Regions from separate parts of the Erwinia sp. 1181_3 genome, predicted to be linked through region 1. Evidence: predicted binding sites of a transcription regulator. Region 1 holds the regulator's gene; each other region holds the start of a gene.
What was found. Region 1 encodes CRP, which controls carbon source genes, mostly activating them, when cyclic AMP is high. Its sites were predicted from a motif close to ATGTGANNNNNNTCACAT; they were not measured.
Positions count from the first base shown of each region.

Region 2: cdd (cytidine deaminase) is a predicted target of CRP. The motif match lies at 2,130-2,147, and genes of this name have one in related genera.
Region 3: focA (formate transporter FocA) is a predicted target of CRP. The motif match lies at 2,072-2,089, and genes of this name have one in related genera.
Region 4: FY046_RS21610 (glycine dehydrogenase) is a predicted target of CRP. The motif match lies at 3,306-3,323, and genes of this name have one in related genera.

Region 1 covers NZ_VTDE01000005.1:23,180-28,256, forward strand. Annotated here, with positions in the region: gene FY046_RS14630 (amidohydrolase) at 1-888, opposite strand, end outside; gene FY046_RS14635 (OsmC family protein) at 1,149-1,556, opposite strand; gene crp (cAMP-activated global transcriptional regulator CRP) at 1,926-2,558, shown strand; gene FY046_RS14645 (YccS/YhfK family putative transporter) at 2,616-4,691, shown strand.
Region 2 covers NZ_VTDE01000001.1:683,136-688,212, forward strand. Annotated here, with positions in the region: gene metG (methionine--tRNA ligase) at 1-924, shown strand, start outside; gene FY046_RS03140 (CidA/LrgA family protein) at 996-1,391, shown strand; gene FY046_RS03145 (CidB/LrgB family autolysis modulator) at 1,384-2,076, shown strand; gene cdd (cytidine deaminase) at 2,203-3,093, shown strand; gene FY046_RS03155 (NAD-dependent malic enzyme) at 3,220-4,917, shown strand; gene sanA (outer membrane permeability protein SanA) at 5,071-5,077, shown strand, end outside.
Region 3 covers NZ_VTDE01000002.1:501,334-506,410, reverse strand. Annotated here, with positions in the region: gene pflB (formate C-acetyltransferase) at 1-1,065, opposite strand, end outside; gene focA (formate transporter FocA) at 1,155-2,012, opposite strand; gene ycaO (30S ribosomal protein S12 methylthiotransferase accessory factor YcaO) at 2,382-4,139, opposite strand; gene serC (3-phosphoserine/phosphohydroxythreonine transaminase) at 4,449-5,077, shown strand, end outside.
Region 4 covers NZ_VTDE01000014.1:35,881-40,957, reverse strand. Annotated here, with positions in the region: gene mpl (UDP-N-acetylmuramate:L-alanyl-gamma-D-glutamyl-meso-diaminopimelate ligase) at 1-244, shown strand, start outside; gene yjgA (ribosome biogenesis factor YjgA) at 349-894, opposite strand; gene pmbA (metalloprotease PmbA) at 1,058-2,398, shown strand; gene cybC (cytochrome b562) at 2,495-2,878, shown strand; gene FY046_RS21610 (glycine dehydrogenase) at 3,473-3,814, shown strand; gene FY046_RS21605 (SFCGS family glycine-rich protein) at 3,899-4,258, shown strand; gene FY046_RS21600 (DUF4312 family protein) at 4,258-4,557, shown strand; gene FY046_RS21595 (DUF4311 domain-containing protein) at 4,650-5,077, shown strand, end outside.

The DNA.
Region 1 (5,077 bases):
GTAACCCGGCGTCCATTTCAGCACGTAGCTGGCCCCTGCTCCCTGCGTCATTCCGTCCAGCTGCTGTGACATCATCTGCGGGATAGTGTTACGCGCACTCTGGCTGAGCGTGCGCAGCGTGCCGCGCAGATTCGCCGTGTCAGGGATAACGTTATAGCCGCCGTCAGCCTGAAAACTCGCGACCGTCAGTACGGCACCTTCGTTAGGGTCAAGACGACGTGAGACAATCTGCTGAAGTGCCTGCACCACTCCTGCGCCCAGCGTCACCGGGTCGATACTCTCCTGCGGCATCGCTGCGTGGGCGCCTTTTCCCTGCAGGGTCAGGTCGAAGTTATCGCTGGCAGCGCTGAAGACGCCCTCTTTCACAGCCACCTGGCCGGTAGACAGTCCCGGGAAAACATGCAGACCGAAGATCATTGATACACCATTCAATACGCCCAGCTTAATCAGCTCGCTGGCCCCGCCTGGCGGCACTTCTTCCGCATGCTGGAAAATAAAGCGCACTTTGCCGGCAAGCTTACTCTGCTGCTGGCACAACACCCATGCCGCCCCCATCAGCATTGCCGTATGCGCATCATGCCCGCAGGCATGCATCACACCGCGATTGCGCGAGGTGAAAGGTTCACTGTTCAACTCCTCAATAGGCAGCGCATCCATATCGGCCCTCAGGGCAATGCAGTCACCACTACGCGGCCCCTCAAGTTCAGCCAGTACGCTATTTGGCGTCGGGCGACTAAGTGTTAATGGGCCAAACTTTGCCAGTTCAGCGGCAACATAGTCTGCGGTGCCATGCTCGTGGAAAGAGAGTTCGGCATTCGCGTGAATATGCCGCCGCCATTGCAGCACCTTTGGTGTGACATCCTGAATCAGCGTCTCGATAGTCATCATGACTCCTGGTTGATTAAATCTGACAACGGCAGACCAGGCAGCAACAGAGAATCATGGGCAAACGCCGGACATTCAGCTGTTGTTTCGCCAGCCTGCAGCAAATTAAGAAAGGAATGTAGAACGAGGGAAATATACCGCTGATGTTATTCGCCTGCCGTGGCGTGAAATGCGGGTAGAGAGAGGAATAGCAGGATGTGTACGCTACGTTCTGTCAGCTGTGGGTAACGACAACGAACATCGTTACCCATAAGAAACCAGCTTCAGGTCAGATCTGTCACTTCATAGCTGTGCGTCATTTTCACCGCGCTCCCCAGCATAATCGCCACCGAGCAGTATTTCTCCGCAGAGAGGTCGACCGCACGTGAAACGGCTTTATCCGTTAACGCCTTGCCGCTGACAATAAAGTGCAGGTTAATATGGGTGAAAATACGCGGTGCCTCTTCACGACGTTCCGAGGTCAATTTAACTTCACAGTCGGCGACATCGTGACGGCCTTTCTGCAGAATAGACACCACATCAATCGCACTGCATCCCCCGGCAGCCATCAGCACCATCTCCATCGGGCTGGGTGCTTTATCCCCCGCGTTGCCATCCATCAAAATCTGATGGCCGGATGAGGATTCTCCCAAAAACGTCATCCCTTCAACCCACTTAACTCGTGCTTGCATCACAAAATCCTCTCATTGATTCAGTTACCGCAGAGTACGCTGCACTCACAAAAACGGCAACGTTGCCTTTTTCGAACTATGCTGAAGCGAGACAACAGAAGACAGTCTTGTAAAGCTGTGCTACAAACGAAGCTGCAATATTTTACTGGCATAACAATGCACGGTAAAAACGGGACGACAGCACGAGCCATGCTCTTAACAGAGGCCCGTATAATTTCCCTATGGGAACGCTTGAATATTTCAACGCCTGGCAGGGATACATCCCCTGATACCCAAAAATATTTCGCGCTTCAGGCCAGCGGCAACGCATCTGCAGCACGCCGAATACAGGGTATATTTAGGCACGATTACAACAGAGGATAACAGCGAATGGTTCTCGGCAAACCGCAAACAGACCCTACACTCGAATGGTTCCTGTCACATTGCCATATTCACAAATATCCATCCAAAAGCACTCTGATTCATCAGGGTGAGAAGGCGGAAACCCTCTATTACATCGTTAAAGGATCAGTAGCGGTGTTAATCAAGGATGAAGAAGGCAAAGAGATGATCCTCTCCTACCTCAATCAGGGCGACTTCATTGGCGAGCTGGGCCTCTTTGAAGAAGGTCAGGAGCGCAGTGCATGGGTACGTGCGAAAACAGCCTGTGAAGTGGCTGAAATTTCCTACAAAAAATTCCGTCAGTTGATTCAGGTGAATCCTGACATCCTGATGCGCCTGTCTTCACAGATGGCGCGTCGCCTGCAAGTCACATCAGAGAAAGTGGGTAATTTAGCTTTCCTTGATGTGACCGGACGCATTGCCCAAACGTTGTTGAATCTGGCGAAACAACCGGATGCCATGACGCACCCGGATGGGATGCAGATCAAAATCACCCGTCAGGAGATCGGCCAGATCGTCGGCTGCTCCCGCGAAACGGTGGGTCGTATTCTGAAAATGCTGGAAGATCAAAACCTGATCTCAGCACATGGTAAAACCATTGTTGTTTACGGAACACGTTAACCGGCTCTGAACCCACGGCGCGACGCCCAGTCGCGCCGTTTTTATTTGGTGTGGCTCATGTGGCGGAGAATTATCTATCACCCCGAAGTTAACTACGCACTCAGGCAAACACTGGTGCTGTGTTTACCCGTGGCGATCGGCTGGATGCTCGGCAACCTGCAAAACGGCCTGCTGTTCTCATTAGTCCCCGCCTGTTGTAACAATGCCGGTCTTGATACTCCACACAAACGCTTCTTCAAACGTCTGATCGTAGGCGGTTGCCTGTTTGCTTTCAGTAGCTTTTTGATTCAGTACGCCGGGGCAGAAGAGGTGCCACTGCCCGTGATCCTGCTGGTCATGGCACTGCTGCTTGGCGTCACCGGTGAAATCAGTCCGCTGCACGGTCGTCTGCTACCGGCATCGCTGATTGCCGCCATTTTCACCCTCAGTCTGGCCGGACGCATGCCCATGTGGCAGCCGCCGCTATTGTTCATTCTCGGTACCGTCTGGTATGGCGCGTTTAACTGGTTCTGGTTCTGGCTGTGGAAAGAGCAGCCGATGCGCGAAACCCTCAGTCTGCTCTATCATGAACTGGCTGATTACTGCGAAGCGAAATACAGTCTGCTAACCCAGTTGACCGATCCCCAAACCGCCCTGCCTCCCCTGTTGGTCCGCCAACAGAAAGCCGTCGATCTGATTAACACCTGTTACCAGCAAATGCATATGCTGGCCGCCAATCGCGACCATTATCAGCGACTGACGCGCGCATTTCAGGTCGCCCTCGATCTACAGGAACATATCGCCGTCAGCCTGCATCAGCCCGAGGAAGTACAGAAGCTGGTAGAGCAGAGCCACGCCGAGGCGGTGATCCGCTGGAATGCGCAGACCATTGCCACACGCCTGCGGGTACTGGCTGACGATATCCTCTATCACCGCTTCCCTGAACGTTTCACGATGGAAAAACCGCTTCAGGCACTGGAAAAAATATCCCGTCAGCACCCCGATAATCCGGTTGGCAACTTTTGCTATTATCACTTCAGCCGTATCGCCCGCGTGCTACGCACCCAGCACCCGTTGTACCGTCGCGACCTGATGGCGGACCGCCAGCGCCGCCTGCCGCTGTTTCCTGCGTTGAAGAGTTATCTGTCGCTGAAATCCTCTGCCCTGCGCACCGCCGCACGCTATGCAGTCATGCTGACCTTCGCCAGTTCACTGGCCCTGTTCTTCAATCTGCCGAAGCCTTACTGGATACTGATGACGGTGATGTTTGTCAGCCTCAACGGTTACAGCGCTACTCGGGTACGTATCCAGCACAGGGCGCTGGGAACGCTGGCCGGGTTGGCCATTGCCGCTGCCACGCTCGGTTTACATGCCCCGGAATCCTGGGTGCTGCTGGTGATGCTACTGATTACCCTGGTGAGCTATCTGTTTATCCGCAAGTTTTACGGCTGGGCAACCGTAGGATTCACGGTCACCGCGGTGTATACATTGCAACTGCTGTCGCTGAACGGAGCGCAGTTCCTGCTGCCGCGCTTAATGGATACACTAATGGGCTGTCTGATTGCCTTCGGCGGCATGATTTGGCTATGGCCACAGTGGCAGAGTGGATTGATGCGTCAGAATGCGCACGATGCGCTGGAGACCTATCAGGAGGCATTGCAGAAGCTGCTGGGCAGCGAACAGGATGCGGAGAAACTGGCATACCAGCGTATGCGGGTGAATCAGGCGCATAATGCGCTGTTTAACTCACTGCATCAGGCGATGCAGGAACCGGGCTTTAATTCACGCTACCTGGCCGATATGCAGCTGTGGGTCACGCACAGCCAGTTTATTGTTGAGCATATCAACGCCATGACCATTCTGGCGCGGGAGCATACGATGCTAACGCCGACGCTGGCAGAGCGCTATTTGCAATCCTGCGAAATTGCCCTGCAACGCTGTCAGCAGCGTCTGGAGTATGACGGACCGGATTCAGGCAGCAATGTACTGGATGCTCCCGAGGACTTCCATCAGGGGCCGGTGACCATTATGGAGCGACACGTGAAGCGTATTCTTGGCCACCTCAGCGTAATGCACACCATTTCGTCGCTGACCTGGAGCCAGCGCCCACATCATGGCCGCTGGCTGTCCCGGCGCTTGAGGAAATCGTCATGATCGCGGGTCAGGCATGCCTGACCCCTACGAATTAGCGGCATGCCGACGCTGGTCTGGGATATGCCTGACATCGACGAATTAGCGGCATGCCGACGTTGGTCTGGGATATGCCTGACATCGACGAATTAGCGGCATGTCGACGTTGGTCTGGGATATGCCTGACATCGACGAATTAGCGGCATGCCGACGTTGGTCTGGGATATGCCTGACATCGACGAATTAGCGGCATGCCGACGTTGGCCTAGGATATGCCTGACCCCTACGAATTAGCGGCATGCCGACGCTGGTCTGGGATATGCCTGACATCGACGAATTAGCGGCATGCCGACGTTGGTCTGGGATATGCCTGACATCGACGAATTAGCGGCATGCCGACGTTGGTCTGG
Region 2 (5,077 bases), on a different contig from region 1:
ATCGACCTCAATCTGGAAGATTTCGTGCAGCGTGTGAATGCCGATATCGTCAACAAGGTGGTTAACCTGGCATCACGTAATGCCGGCTTTATCGCCAAACGTTTTGACGGGCAGCTTTCTGCTGAACTGGCAGATCCGGCGCTGTACAAAACCTTCACGGATGCGTCAGCCAGCATTGGTGAAGCCTGGGCCAGCCGTGAATTCAGCCGTGCTGTGCGCGAAATTATGGCGCTGGCCGACGTGGCTAACCGCTATGTTGACGAGCAGGCTCCGTGGGTGGTGGCGAAGCAGGAAGGACGTGATGCCGACCTGCAGGCGATCTGCTCCATGGGCATCAACCTGTTCCGCGTGCTGATGACCTGGCTGAAGCCTGTGCTGCCATCGCTGACCGCCCGCACCGAAGCGTTCCTGAATCAGGAGCTGAGCTGGGATGGTATTCAGCAACCTCTTCTGAGCCACAGCATTGCGCCATTTAAAGCTCTTTATGGCCGCATTGAGATGGACAAAGTGAACGGTTTGATTGAAGCATCAAAAGAAGATGCCGCCGCAGCGAAGGCACCTGTGACCGGTCCGCTGGCGGAGGATCCGATTCAGGACACCATCAGCTTCGATGATTTTGCCAAAGTCGATATGCGTATTGCGCTGATCGAAAACGCGGAATTTGTTGAAGGCTCCGATAAGCTGCTGCGTCTGTCACTGGATGTGGGTGGAGAGAAGCGCAACGTGTTCTCCGGCATCCGAGCGGCCTACCCGGACCCGGCGGTACTGGTTGGCCGTCTGACGGTGATGGTGGCAAACCTCGCGCCGCGCAAAATGCGTTTCGGCATCTCAGAAGGTATGGTGATGGCGGCGGGTCCTGGCGGGAAAGATATCTTCCTGCTCAGCCCGGATAGCGGCGCTCAGCCAGGCCAACAAGTTAAGTAAATTCGTAGGGGGTCAGGCATGCCTGACCCAGGCGGGGCATGCCCCGCCCCTATGCACTCTGGGATCTGACCATGCGCAGCGCTCTCCTGGTTTTATGGCAATATCTTCGCGCTTTCATCATTATCTACCTCTGCCTCTATGCCGGTCGCGGCCTTTCGGCCCTGCTGCCTGTTGTCATTCCCGGCAGTATTCTCGGTATGCTGGTGCTGTTTTCGCTGCTGGCTTCGCAACTGCTTCCGATCCACTGGGTAAAACCCGGCTGCCATCTGCTGATCCGTTATATGGCCCTGTTGTTCGTCCCCATCAGCGTTGGCGTCATGAACGATATGGATATTCTGACCGCTCAGTTCGGCCCGATTGTGATCTCCTGCGTGGTGAGTACGCTGATTGTGCTGGTCACCATTGGGTTGATGTCACAGCGCCTTAATGACCGCCATCAGCGACGCACGGGAGCAAGCGATGAGTGATATCTGGTGGTCGCTGCCGCTGACCGTGCTGGTCTTTCTTGCCGCACGCAAGCTGGCGGCAAAAGTCAAAATGTCGATCGTTAACCCGCTGCTGATTGCGATGGCGGTGATTATTCCGCTGCTGCTGCTGCTGCAACTGCCCTACACGCGCTATTTCCAGGGCAGCGCCCTACTCAATGACCTGCTGCAACCGGCCGTGGTGGCGCTGGCGCTGCCGCTGTATGAGCAGATGCATCAAATCCGTTCGCGCTGGAAGTCGATTATCAGCGTCTGCTTTGTCGGAAGCATCACGGCAATGGTGTCCGGTACGGCGATTGCGCTGTGGTTAGGCGCGACGCCACAGATTGCCGCCACGCTGTTACCCAAATCGGTCACCACGCCGATTGCGATGGCCATCTCCGGCACGCTGGGTGGCATCCCGGCTATTAGTGCTATCTGCGTGCTGCTGGCGGGCGTGCTGGGGGCTGTCTTCGGCCATATGCTGCTCAACCTGCTGCGGGTGCGCAGTAAATCCTCACGCGGTCTGGCTATCGGAAATGCTTCGCACGCGCTGGGGACAGCACGGGCTGCCGAGATCGATTACCAGGAGGGGGCGTTCAGCTCACTGGCACTGGTGCTGTGCGGCATTATCACTTCGCTTCTGGCACCGTTTATTTTTCCGCTATTAATGATGCTGTGGGGCTAAAACTTGCGATAAGTCTCGCATTTTGTTGATCAATTTCATTTATTACATTGATAGAGAGACTTAGATCACATATAACTGGCTGCCGGCCCGCTAACATGGGCTGCATTCAGCGAAAGAGGCCCCACTATGCACCCACGTTACCAGCAGGCATTTGCCACGCTTCCTACCCTGTTACAAAGCGCACTTCAGCCGATCCTGGCCGCGGATGACTTCGCCGGATTTATCACGGCCAGCCAGGCGGGTGAACTGAAGAAGCACTGCGGATTTAACGACAGTGAACTGGCCTTTGCCCTGCTGCCGCTGGCGGCCGCCTGCGCGGTAGCCACCTTGTCTGATTTTAAAGTGGGTGCCATTGCACGTGGTAAAAGCGGCACGCTGTTCTTTGGTGCCAATATGGAGTTTGCCGGTACCACGATGCAGCAGACCGTTCATGCCGAGCAGAGTGCGGTGACGCATGCCTGGCTGCGGGGAGAAAGTGCACTGGCGTGCATCACCGTCAACTACACGCCATGCGGCCACTGCCGACAGTTTATGAATGAGCTGAACAGCGGCAGCGGGCTGACGATTGAACTGCCTGGCCGTGCTGCGGCCACGCTGGGGGACTATCTGCCGGATTCCTTTGGCCCGCACGACCTGGCCATCACCACCCTGCTGATGGACGATATTGACCACGGCTTTATTGCGGCGGGCGATGCACTGACGCAAGCCGCCATTAACGCCGCCAGCCACAGTCATGCGCCTTACAGCAAAGCCTGGAGCGGTGTCGCCTTACAAACCGTCAGCGGCGCGATCTTTGCCGGGCGTTATGCAGAAAACGCGGCGTTTAATCCCAGCCTGCCTCCGTTGCAGGGCGCACTGAATTTACTCAGCCTTAGCGGACATAGCCTGAGCGATATTCACCAGGCCGTTCTGGCCGAAGCCCCGGATGCCGCATTAAGCCAACAGAGCGCCACAGCAGCCACGCTGGCCGCGCTGGGTTGCATGCGTTTGACTACGGTTGTGCTGAAAAAATCGTAAAAGAGTCTTTATAATTCGAGAAAGATCGCAGCTTTTGTTATTGCATGTTAACAAAAGCTGTACTTTCAGATGAATTATTTTAGGATTGGCGCCACAACATCCCGATCCTAATAGAGTATGAATTGCATGGAACTCGAATACGAAAGTAAACGACCGCTATACATCCCTTATGCTGGCCCTATCTTGCTGGAATTCCCCCTTCTGAACAAAGGCAGTGCGTTCTCAATTGAAGAGCGTAATGACTTCAACCTGAATGGCCTGCTGCCAGAAACAGTGGAAAGCATTGAGGAGCAGGCAGAGCGCGCATGGCGTCAGTTCCAGGACTTTAAGAACAATAACGATAAACACGTCTATCTGCGCAATATCCAGGACACCAACGAAACGTTGTTCTACCGCCTGCTCGATAATCATCTGGAAGAGATGATGCCGATCATTTACACCCCAACGGTGGGCGCTGCCTGCGAGCACTTCTCTGAGATTTATCGTCGTGCACGCGGTTTGTTCATCTCTTACCCGAACCGTGCCAACATTGAAGATATGCTGCAAAACGCCACCAAGCAGAATGTGAAGGTGATTGTGGTCACCGACGGTGAGCGTATCCTCGGCCTGGGTGACCAGGGCATTGGCGGGATGGGTATTCCTATCGGTAAACTCTCCCTCTACACCGCCTGTGGCGGGATCAGCCCGGCCTATACCCTCCCGGTGGTGCTGGATGTGGGGACCAACAACCAGCAGTTGCTGAATGACCCGCTGTATATGGGCTGGCGTCATCCGCGTATTACGGGTGAAGAGTACGAAAGCTTCGTGAATGACTTTATTCATGCCGTGAAAAGCCGCTGGCCTAACGTGCTGTTGCAGTTCGAAGATTTCGCACAGAAAAATGCGATGCCGCTGCTTGAGCGCTATCGTGATGAAGTCTGCTGCTTCAATGATGATATTCAGGGCACCGCGGCAGTGACGCTGGGGACGCTGATTGCCGCCAGCCGTGCAGCAGGCAGCAAGCTATGTGAACAGAAAGTGGTGTTCCTGGGGGCGGGCTCAGCCGGTTGTGGTATTGCCGAGCAGATCATCGCGCAGATGAAGTCTGAAGGCCTCAGCGATGAAGAGGCCCGTGGGCGCGTCTTTATGGTCGATCGTTTCGGTTTGTTGACCGATAAGCTGCCCAACCTGCTTAACTTCCAGAGCAAACTGGTGCAGAAAAGCGAAAACCTGACCGCCTGGGACAGCAGCAGCGACTCGCTGTCACTGCTCGATGTGGTGCGTAACGCGCAGCCAAACATTATGATCGGCGTGTCCGGCCAGCCAGGCCTGTTCAGCGAAGAGATTGTGCGCGAAATGCACAAACACTGTGCGCGTCCCATCATCATGCCGCTGTCTAACCCGACCTCTCGTGTAGAAGCAACACCGCAGGATATTATGGCGTGGACCGACGGTAATGCTTTAGTGGCGACGGGCAGTCCGTTCTCCCCGGTCACCTGGAAGGATAAGATCTACCCAATTGCCCAGTGTAATAACTCGTATATCTTCCCGGGGATTGGCCTTGGCGTGATTGCGTCGGGTGCAACGCGCGTCACGGACGGCATGCTGATGGCGGCAAGCCGGGCGCTGGCAGAGTGTTCTCCGCTGGCCAACGAGGGTTCTGGCCCGGTCCTGCCTGAAGTGAAAGATATTCAGGGCGTGTCAAAACTGATCGCCATGGCAGTGGGAAAAGCCGCACAGCTATCAGGCGTGGCAGTGGTGACCTCCGAAGATGTGCTGTCGAAGGCTATCGCGGCCAACTTCTGGCTGCCGCAGTACCGTAATTATCGCCGTACCTCAATCTGATACAGCGATTTCCCTTCCGGGCGGGTCTTACTCTCCGCCTGGGAGGGGTTATTGCGCGAAAAAGCCCCATCCGACACGGTGTGACTTGCTTCACCTCTCCGCCTCAAGTAGCCTTGAATCCATATTCCACCGCCAACCTGAGCGCCATTCCGCATGTTGA
Region 3 (5,077 bases), on a different contig from region 1:
GAAGGTGTTTTTAGTCACCATGGTACGGCCGTCAACGCCCATACCTGCCAGTGATTCTGTCGCCCAGATTGGGTCACCTGAGAACAGTTCATCGTATTCAGGAGTACGCAGGAAACGTACCATACGCAGCTTCATCACCAGGTGGTCGATCAGTTCCTGTGCTTCCAACTCGTTAATCACGCCTGCTTTCAGGTCGCGTTCAAAGTAGATATCCAGGAAGGTCGATACGCGACCAAAGGACATCGCTGCACCGTTCTGGGATTTCACCGCAGCAAGGTAACCGAAGTAGGTCCACTGTACCGCTTCTTTTGCATTGGTAGCCGGACCAGAGATATCACAGCCATATTTTGCTGCCATCTCTTTAATCTGCTGGAGTGCGTGATGCTGGTCGGCAATTTCTTCGCGCAGGCGAATTGTCGCTTCCAGGTTAACACCGTTTTCCATATCGCTCTGCAGTGAGGTGAACTGAGCGAATTTATCTTTCATCAATGCATCGATACCGTACAGCGCTACACGGCGGTAGTCACCAATGATACGGCCACGACCGTATGCGTCAGGCAGACCCGTCAGCACACCTGATTTACGGCAGCGCATAATATCTGGAGTGTAGACATCGAATACACCCTGGTTATGGGTTTTACGGTATTCGGTGAAGATTTTTTTCACGGTAGGATCAAGTTCGCGGCCATACACTTTGCACGAACCTTCAACCATTTTAATTCCGCCGAAAGGGATCAGCGCGCGTTTCAGTGGAGCTTCTGTCTGCAGACCAACGATTTTTTCCAGGCTTTTATTGATATAGCCCGCATCATGAGAGGTAATGGTTGATGGCAGGTCGGTATCAAAGTCAACCGGTGCATGAGTGCGGTTTTCTTGTTTGATGCCTTCCATCACTTTGTCCCACAGGGCAGTTGTTGCCTCAGTGGCACCGGCCAGGAACGCTTCGTCGCCTTCATACGGTGTGTAGTTTTTCTGGATGAAGTCACGGACGTTAACGCTGGTCTGCCATTCGCCCTGTGCAAAGCTTTCCCAGGCTGTCGCCATTTTTTGATTAAGCTCGGTCATTTGATACCTACCTTATAACGTGAAGTTCGTTGTACGTTCCCGCCGTGTGACATCACACCGACGGTTGCAAAATTCTGTTAGTGGGTGAATCAGTGATGATCGCCATCACGCAGATAAATTACCCAGTAAGTTAAACCAACAAGCAAACCACCACCGATGATATTGCCCAGGGTAACCGGGATCAGGTTATCGGTAATAAAATGGCCAACGGTGAGGTGCGAAAACTGCTCTGCACTTGCTCCGGTAGCTTGCCAGAATTCGGGAGTCGCAAAGTCTTTAATGATGATCGCCATCGGGACGAGAAACATGTTGGCGATGCTGTGCTCAAATCCACTGGCAACAAACATCGCAACCGGCAGTACCATGGCAAACATTTTATCCATCAGACTACGACCGGAGTAACTCATCCATACTGCCATGCACACCATCAGATTCGCCAAAATGCCAAGGCAGACTGCTTCAGTGAAGGTATGGTGCATTTTGTGGTCAGCGGTTTGCAGGACATTCAGTCCCCAGGCACCGTTGGCCGCCATGTATTGCCCGGCAAACCAAATCAGAGCGACAAATAAGATGGCACCGATAAAGTTACCGACGTAGACGATAATCCAGTTGCGTGCGAGCTGCGCCCAACTGATACGACCGCTGGCTTTAGCAACCACGGTGAGAACAGTGGAAGTAAACAGGTCAGCACCGCAAACCACAACCAACATCAGACCCAGTGAAAAGCAGATACCACCAACCAGTTTTGCCAGCCCCCATGGGACAGCAGCCGTACCCGTTGTCGCAGTAATATAGAAAGCAAAGGCGATGGAAATGAAGACTCCAGCGGTAATTGCCAGAAAAAATGTGGTGAAGGGGTGTTTCGTTGCTTTATAGACACCTGCATCTTCAGCAACTTTCGCCATTTCTGACGGTAATAATAAATCAAAGGGGTTGCCAGCTTTCACACTAACGTCCTCCCAAAAGTAATCAGCGAGGAAAGTCTAACAAAGGAGTATAGGAAAGAATTTGATGTGGATCATATAGGCCCGGCTAATTCGCGGATAAGACCCTATTTTTATCATGGGTTTATTGTTTAAGTTGTTGTTTTTATTTAAATAAAACTTTTTTAATTATTAAAAAAATATTTGAGTCTCAGATGTGTTTCGCGAAAGAGTGGGTGAATAAACGAGAGTAAATATAGCCAGGTTGTAACAATTAAAAAGGTAACAGCCTGCGCTGTTACCTTTTATTAACCTGCAGATAGAGATCGGCTGCGGTGAAATAATCTTGTCTGTTTATAACCCCCTTTAACCGGGTGCTATTTTTATAGTCAATTATTTCCAGTAAAGACGTTTGGCCGCCTGAAGTTTTTCATAAGCCGCCAGCAGAGATTGGTGTGCCGGGAACGCTTTCAGATCGTTATCAACCGCCTGCAAACCATAAAATGGCGCTTCACCACTGATAGCTGCTGAAGCTGTGTCTACGGCTTCCTGCCCATACATACGGACGAATGCCGTATGATACTGCAAAGGGTCGCGACCTTCTTCCTGGCTCAATAACAGCAGTGTTTGCAGGCAGCGATAGTAGTTGGCGCGTTCGGCGCTGAAGATCGACTGATTGAACTCCATGGTCCATTCCGTCCAAATCAATGCCTGTTCCAGATCGCCTGCTGCCAGTGCTAACATCGCCTTAAGTTCACCAATACGCAGTGTGTACCAGCCGTTATCTTTACCCGTTGCAAGGCCCAGCAGTTCGCGTACACGTGTGAAGTCGTCATGGCCGTCTTCATCCAGCTGCTCCAGCAGAGACAGATAGTCTTCTTTTTCCCAGCTGCTTTCCGGCAGGCTGAGTAGTGTATCGCGCAGGTAAGCACCCATGCTGTTGTTCGCCAGCAGCAGGTCTTCTGCCGGGTAGATATCAGACATGCCCGGCACGATGATGCGGCAAGCGTACACATCCAGATGCTCATAGTCCGCGATGTAAACTTCCTGATCTTCTGACTTGAAGATGTCCATCAGTGTCGAGAACTCTTCTTCAGTGCTGCCTTTAAAGCTCCAGTCAACAAACGGATAATCGGCGTCATCCTTAAACATATCCCACGAGATCAGACCGCTGGAATCGATAAAGTGTGTTTCCAGGTTGGCGTGTTCCGCCACTTCTTCATCGTCGAAGGTCGGCGGTGTGAACACATCCAAATCTTTGAGGCCACGACCTTGAAGCAGTTCGGTGACGGTACGCTCAAGCGCTACGCCAAAGTCAGGGTGAGCACCAAAGGAGGCGAAGCACGTGCCATTAGCAGGGTTAAACAGCACCACACAGATAACAGGATATTTACCGCCCAGTGAGGCGTCGTAAGAGAAGATTGGGAAACCTTCTGCTTCCAGCGAGGCGATGGCTTCGACAACGCCCGGATAACGATTTAACACGTCTTGCGGAATGGCTGGCAGGCTGATTGATTCCGCGATAATACGGTTTTTAATATAGCGCTCGAATACCTCTGACAGCCCCTGAACGCGGGCTTCGTTGGCGGTATTACCGGCAGACATACCGTTTGATACATACAGGTTGCCGATAATGTTCATCGGGATGTAAACGGTTTGCTGATCCGACTGACGGGTAAACGGCAGGCCACAGATGCCGCGTGCGGCATTGCCCGACTGCAAGTCAACCAGTTCGCTGGCGCTCACTTCGTTTTCCGGGTCGTAGAATTTACGCAGTCGTGGATCCAGAATGCCTTCTGGCAATTGGTCATCTTCCGGCAGTGGGAACCACTTCTCGTTAGGGTAGTGAACGAAGTCGCCGTTAGCGATCTTCTCGCCTAACCAGAAGTCAGCGAAGAAATAGTTGGTGGACAGGCGTTCAAAGTATTCGCCCAGCGCAGAGGCCAGAGCCGCTTTTTTGCTCGCGCCTTTACCATTGGTAAAACACAGCGGGCAGTCGCGATCGCGGATATGAACTGACCAGACATTCGGGACCGGGTTCAGCCAGGATGCTTCTTCGATGTTGAAGCCAAGATCCTGCAGTTTTTGCTGAAAGCGTGCGATGGAAACTTCCAACGCGGCGTCTTTGCCTGGGATATAAGTTTGAGTCATTTTGCCCACTCGTTATTGATTGTGCGGAAAGCGCGCAATGATACGGGGTTTCCGGCGGAATCGCTATCCGACATCATTAATTTCATGAACGCAAGAATGCCATTTTAGGATGAAAAGATAACGGGTCTGTTTTTTAAACAGGAAAACACCTCACAAAATATCGTCTGCTGTTGCATTTCCCCTACAAGCTGTTGCGGTACAGGCCGGTGAACTGGTCGGTCGACCTGATAAATCATTGCAGCAACGGGGTGGCAATGATAAAACCGATAGAGGAATCAAAACCGATTGATCTGAAAGTGGTGAGGGGAAATGAGTCAGGTTTTCAATTTTAGCTCAGGCCCGGCTATGTTGCCGGTAGAAGTACTTCGTCGCGCTGAACAGGAACTCTGCAACTGGCAGGGTTTAGGAACCTCCGTAATGGAGATCAGCCACCGTAGTAAGGAATTTATTCAGGTCGCGGAAGAGGCTGAAAAAGATTTTCGTGATCTGCTGAAAATCCCCTCCAACTATAAAGTTTTATTCTGCCATGGCGGTGCACGCGCTCAGTTTGCTGCCATCCCGATGAATCTGTTGGGGCAGCATGCTACGGCGGACTATGTTGATGGCGGTTATTGGGCAGCCAGCGCAGTAAAAGAGGCTCAGAAATACTGCACGCCAAATGTGATCGATGCCAAAACGACGATTGATGGCCTGCGCGGTATCAAACCAATGAGCGAGTGGGCACTGTCTGATGATGCTGCCTACGTTCATTACTGCCCGAACGAAACGATCGACGGTATCGCTATCCCGGAAACCCCGGACTTTGGTGATAAAGTGGTAGTGGCCGATCTTTCTTCCACGATTCTGTCGTCCCCGATCGATGTTAGTCGTTACGGCGTGTTGTATGCCGGCGCACAGAAAAATATTGGTCCTGCCGGGTTAACACTGGTCGTTGTGCG
Region 4 (5,077 bases), on a different contig from region 1:
CAAGGACGATTTAGCCCCGGCGCTGGGGCGTGCTGATGAAGTGTTCCTTTATCAGCCGCACCACATTCCGTGGCAGGTTGCCGAAGTGGCCGAGGCCTGCATTCAGCCGGCGCAGTGGAGTGCGGATCTCGATACACTGATAGAAATGATTGCCAAAAAGGCCCAGCCGGGCGATACCATCCTGGTCATGAGTAATGGCGGTTTTGGTGGGATTCATCAGAAATTGTTAGATCGATTGGCGTAATATGCATTGGGCGAGGCATGCCTCGCCCTACGCGCCTGTGGTGGGCATGCCTATGCCTTTGCGTAGGGGTCGGGCACGCCCGACCTGATACTCACAGCAATACGTTACGACGCTTCGGCCAGCTCACGCAGATACTGGAAGATCTGGCGATAAGCTTTCGGCGGTTTGTTGGTCGCTTTCTCTTTCTGCGCGTTACGGATCATCGCACGCAGCTGCTGGCGGTCGGCATGAGGATAGAGGTTCAGCACCTCTGGCACCGCATCATCACCTTGCTCCACCAGACGGTCACGCAGCACTTCCAGTTTATGGAACAGTGCGACCTGCTGGTTGTGGCGGTTCTTCAGCTTATCCAGTGCCGTACGGATCGGCTCTTCATCACGTGAACGCAGCATTTTACCGATCAGCTGCATCTGGCGGCGGCGGCCTTCTTTCTTAATCTTCTGTGCCAGTTCAATGGCGGCACGCAGATCTTCATCCAGTGGGATTTTGTCCAGGGAGTTTTTCCCCAGTTCCACCAGTTCAGCGCCAAGGCGTTTTAGCTCCTCGGCATCACGTTTAATCTCACTTTTACTGACCCAGATAATCTCATCATCTTCTTCTTCTTCGTTATCTGGTACATCATCGAGCCAGTCGTCGGGCTGCTTGGTCATTGGTACGGCTCCTGAAAAAGAGGCTAATGCTATCAGGTTACGAGGCTACTGCGAAATTGTTCTCTGAGTCTGTTAGACTCAAATGAAGCCTTATCACCCTGGTGTGGTTATGCCAGCGCGGTAAGCCACCGAAAAATCGCACTATTAATTATATGGCAGGTCGATGAAATTACTCTCCCAAGTTGCAGAACAGCGTAAAACCCTGGAACAGGCGATAGCGACAGCACTCGAACTGGCAAAGGCCAGCAGCGACGGAGCAGAAGTCGCGGTAACCAAAACCACCGGCATCAGCGTGAGTACGCGCTATGGCGAAGTGGAAAATGTTGAATTCAACAGCGATGGTGCCCTGGGCATCACTGTTTATCATCAGAATCGTAAAGGCAGCGCCTCTTCAACTGACCTCAGCCCGGACGCGATAAAGCGCACCGTGCAGGCCGCGCTGGACATTGCCCGCTACACCTCTCCCGATCCTTACGCGGGTGTGGCCGACCGTGAGCTACTGGCGTTTGATGCGCCGGATCTCGATCTGTTTCACCCTGCTGAGATCGATGCCGATCGCGCTATCGAACTGGCGGCTCGCGCCGAGCAGGCCTCACTGAAAGCGGATAAGCGTATTACCAACACCGAAGGCGGCAGCTTTAACAGCCACGTCGGGATTAAAGTGTTCGGTAACAGCCACGGGATGCTGCAAGGCTATTGCTCCAGCCGCCATTCGCTTTCCAGCTGTGTGATCGCGGAAGAAAACGGGGATATGGAGCGCGATTACGCTTACACCATTGGTCGTGCCATTGAAGACCTGAAGTCACCGGAAGCCGTGGGCGAAGAGTGTGCCCGTCGCACCCTGTCACGTCTTTCTCCACGCAAGCTGTCGACAATGAAAGCGCCGGTGATGTTTGCTGCCGAAGTCGCAACAGGCTTATTCGGTCATCTGGTAGGCGCGATCAGCGGTGGCAGTGTTTATCGTAAATCGACGTTCCTGCTTGATTCCCTGGGTGAGCAAATCCTGCCGGAGTGGCTGACCATTGAAGAACATCCGCATCTGCTGAAAGGCCTGGCCTCTACGCCGTTTGATAGCGAAGGTATCCGTACCCAGCGCCGCGACATTATCAAAGAGGGTGTGTTGCAGAACTGGCTGCTGACCAGCTACTCCGCCCGCAAACTGGGGCTGCAAAGCACCGGACATGCTGGTGGTATTCATAACTGGCGCATCGCCGGACAGGGCCACAGCTTCGACGCAATGCTAAAACAGCTCGGCACCGGGCTGTTGGTGACCGAGCTGATGGGGCAGGGCGTGAGTGGTATCACGGGGGATTACTCTCGCGGAGCATCGGGTTTCTGGGTGGAAAATGGCGTGATCCAGTATCCGGTCAGTGAAATTACCATTGCCGGTAACCTGAAAGACATGTGGCGCAATATGGTCAGCATCGGTAGCGACATTGAAACGCGTAGCAATATCCAGTGTGGATCCGTTCTGTTACCAGAAATGAAGATCGCAGGGCAGTAATTTACAGATTTACGCGTATGCTGAAAAGGCGGCTGTGAAAACAGCCGCCTTTTTTAATGCCTGAATGATACCCATTTATAAAAAATAGGATCTGAGATGCGTAAGTTATTGATTGCAATGTTGAGTACGACCCTGATGTTAAGTGCCTCGGTGATGGCACAGGACCTGGAAGGCGATATGGATATCCTGAAAGGCGCTTATCGCACGGTACAAAAAACCGATGATAAGGCGGAAATGATCAGAGCATTAACCGATATGCGTGCTGCCGCTGAGAATGCGAAAACTCAGACGCCGGATAAGTTAAAAGGCCAGGCGGCCGACAGTGCTGGAATGAAAGATTATCGTGCAGAACTGGACACACTGATTGGCCAGATTGATACCAGTCTGAAACTGGCAAACGGCGGTGATCTGGCAGGCGCAAAGGAAGAAGCGAAGACTTTCTCCGCTACCCGAGATGCCGGTCATAAGAAGTTTCGTTGATCACACAACCCTGATCAAAAACGTTTAGCTTGAACCTGAGAGGCGATGAATAAACCCATCGCCTTTTTTCGTAAAATAGCTGAGTGAAAACACTGTAGATAATGAGAATATCTCGCGATTTTTTCTTGTTCAGAATCTTTCTCTGACTTCCCTTGTCAGGCAGATAAACGCGAGAGTTTTCACCATGAAAAGTGATCTATAATATTTTCGATTATTAATACCCTGATAATTGAGTTGTGAAAAACTGGTAAACCCGCAAATCCCGGGAACATAAAAATTTATGTGGCAGGGAGGCGCGGGTGTTATCTTTTTTATTCTCCGCCTGGTATTTCTTCATAAATTTTACTTCTATTTCTGTGATTATTGATATGTTTTCCCCCGTATATATCCCTTTGCCTGCGTTTATTAAGCAGGTAACGCTGTTTTTTTGTGATTCACATCTCAATTTAACGGTGTTCGTGCACGTTTCAACGTTTTTGCGACATCAATCCGGCGTCATCTGTTTATTTCCGTTTCAATGTGGAAAAAGTCGTTCTACACAGAAAGGTAACGTAGAGGTAATTTATTCCCATCGTTAATTAAGAGGGGACGAACGTGAGTAATGGAATAGCGCCAGTGAACGCGGTAACAGAACAGGATAATGAAATTCAGTCGCTGGCTGCGCGGGTGATGACACAAATTACCGAACTTTTTGCCGCCCGAAATATTCAACCTAATCCTGTTCAGCAGCAGATGCTCACCTCCCATGTGCGTGCGATGGCACTGCGTTCTCTCACCGGAGAAGCGCTGCCAGAAGTGGAAGAAGAACTGTTTGAGGATATCTCGCCAGAGTCAATGACGCTGGCACAGCAGGTTGTTGATTTGTTCGGTAACCTGCCGAAAGAAGAGGCCTGGCTACTCTCCGTTCATTTCGAAGTAGCCAAAGAAAACGAATAAACCTGGGGTCGGACATGCCGACCCCTACGACAATCCGTAGGGGCGGGGCATGCCCCGCCCGTTGCAACCAATAAGGAATACAACATGTCTCAAATTATCGTCGTGATTGGCGACCGTTTAGGTAAAGGCCAGAAAGTCGCTGCCGGAATCGAAAAAGCCGGCGGCAAAGCGATTGTAGTACCGGGTGTGGCGGCAGACATGAAGTTGGGTGATGTCATGAAGGCGGAAAACGCCACTTTCGGCATCTCCTTCTGTGGCAGCGGCGGCGCGGGTGCCATCACTGCTCAGAATAAATATGGCTACAAAGCTAAGCATGGAATGCGCTCCATTGATGAAGGTGTGACCGCCATCAACGAAGGTGCCACGGTACTCGGCTTCGGCTTTATGGATAAAGAAGAGTTGGGTGAGCGTCTGGTGCTGGCGTGGCAGAAGAAGCACGGCTGATGAAAGAGCAATTCACCACCACGGTGAGCGTTAGCGGTAAGGGCGACAGCAAAGGAAAAGCCTTTGCCGATGCCCTTAGCCGGGTACAAAACACGGTACTGAAATCCACCAGCAAAATTCTTCTGCGTATTGAGCCGGTGGATGTGAAGGTGCTGCAGGCCAGTGTTCGCACCAAAACGGAAAAGTTTCTGTTCTTCTTTCTGGCGCGTGAACGGCGGCTCTACAGCGTCGATCTGGAGATCACCGTCAACGTGGTGGTGGTGGATACAGACAACGTGGATTTCATCGTTTCCCACTAAAAAAACATCAGGGCGCATACACCTCCACGCATTCAGATGCGGTAGTCCGTCTACCGCCTGAGGCGAAGGGGTTATAACAAAAGGAAAGACCGATGTTCCTCATTATCTTATTTAAGTCATTGATTATCGGCGGACTTGTCGGTGTTGGTGTGGGCGCAGGCGCAGCACGCATGTTTCATGCCCCGACCACACAGGGCATGGGCGCTTTTCGTACATTGGGCGAACTGAACTCCTGTGAGGGCGATCCTGCCTCCCACTTCTCTTTCGGCCTCGGCTTCTTCTTTAATGCCTGGGCATCGTCTGTGGCGGCGGGTTCTTTTACTCAGGACGTTGACCACCGCATTATCCCTAACTGGGGGGCCGCGGCACTGATGGTCAAGAACCGCAACGTGGCAGACACCCTGCACAACCCGAAGAAAATGGCGATCGCCTGCGGCATCATCGGCATGATCGTGGTGGCGTTCCTGAACTCAACGGCGTCAGCAGTACCGGCAGCCTTGCAGGTGACGGCAGTGAAGGT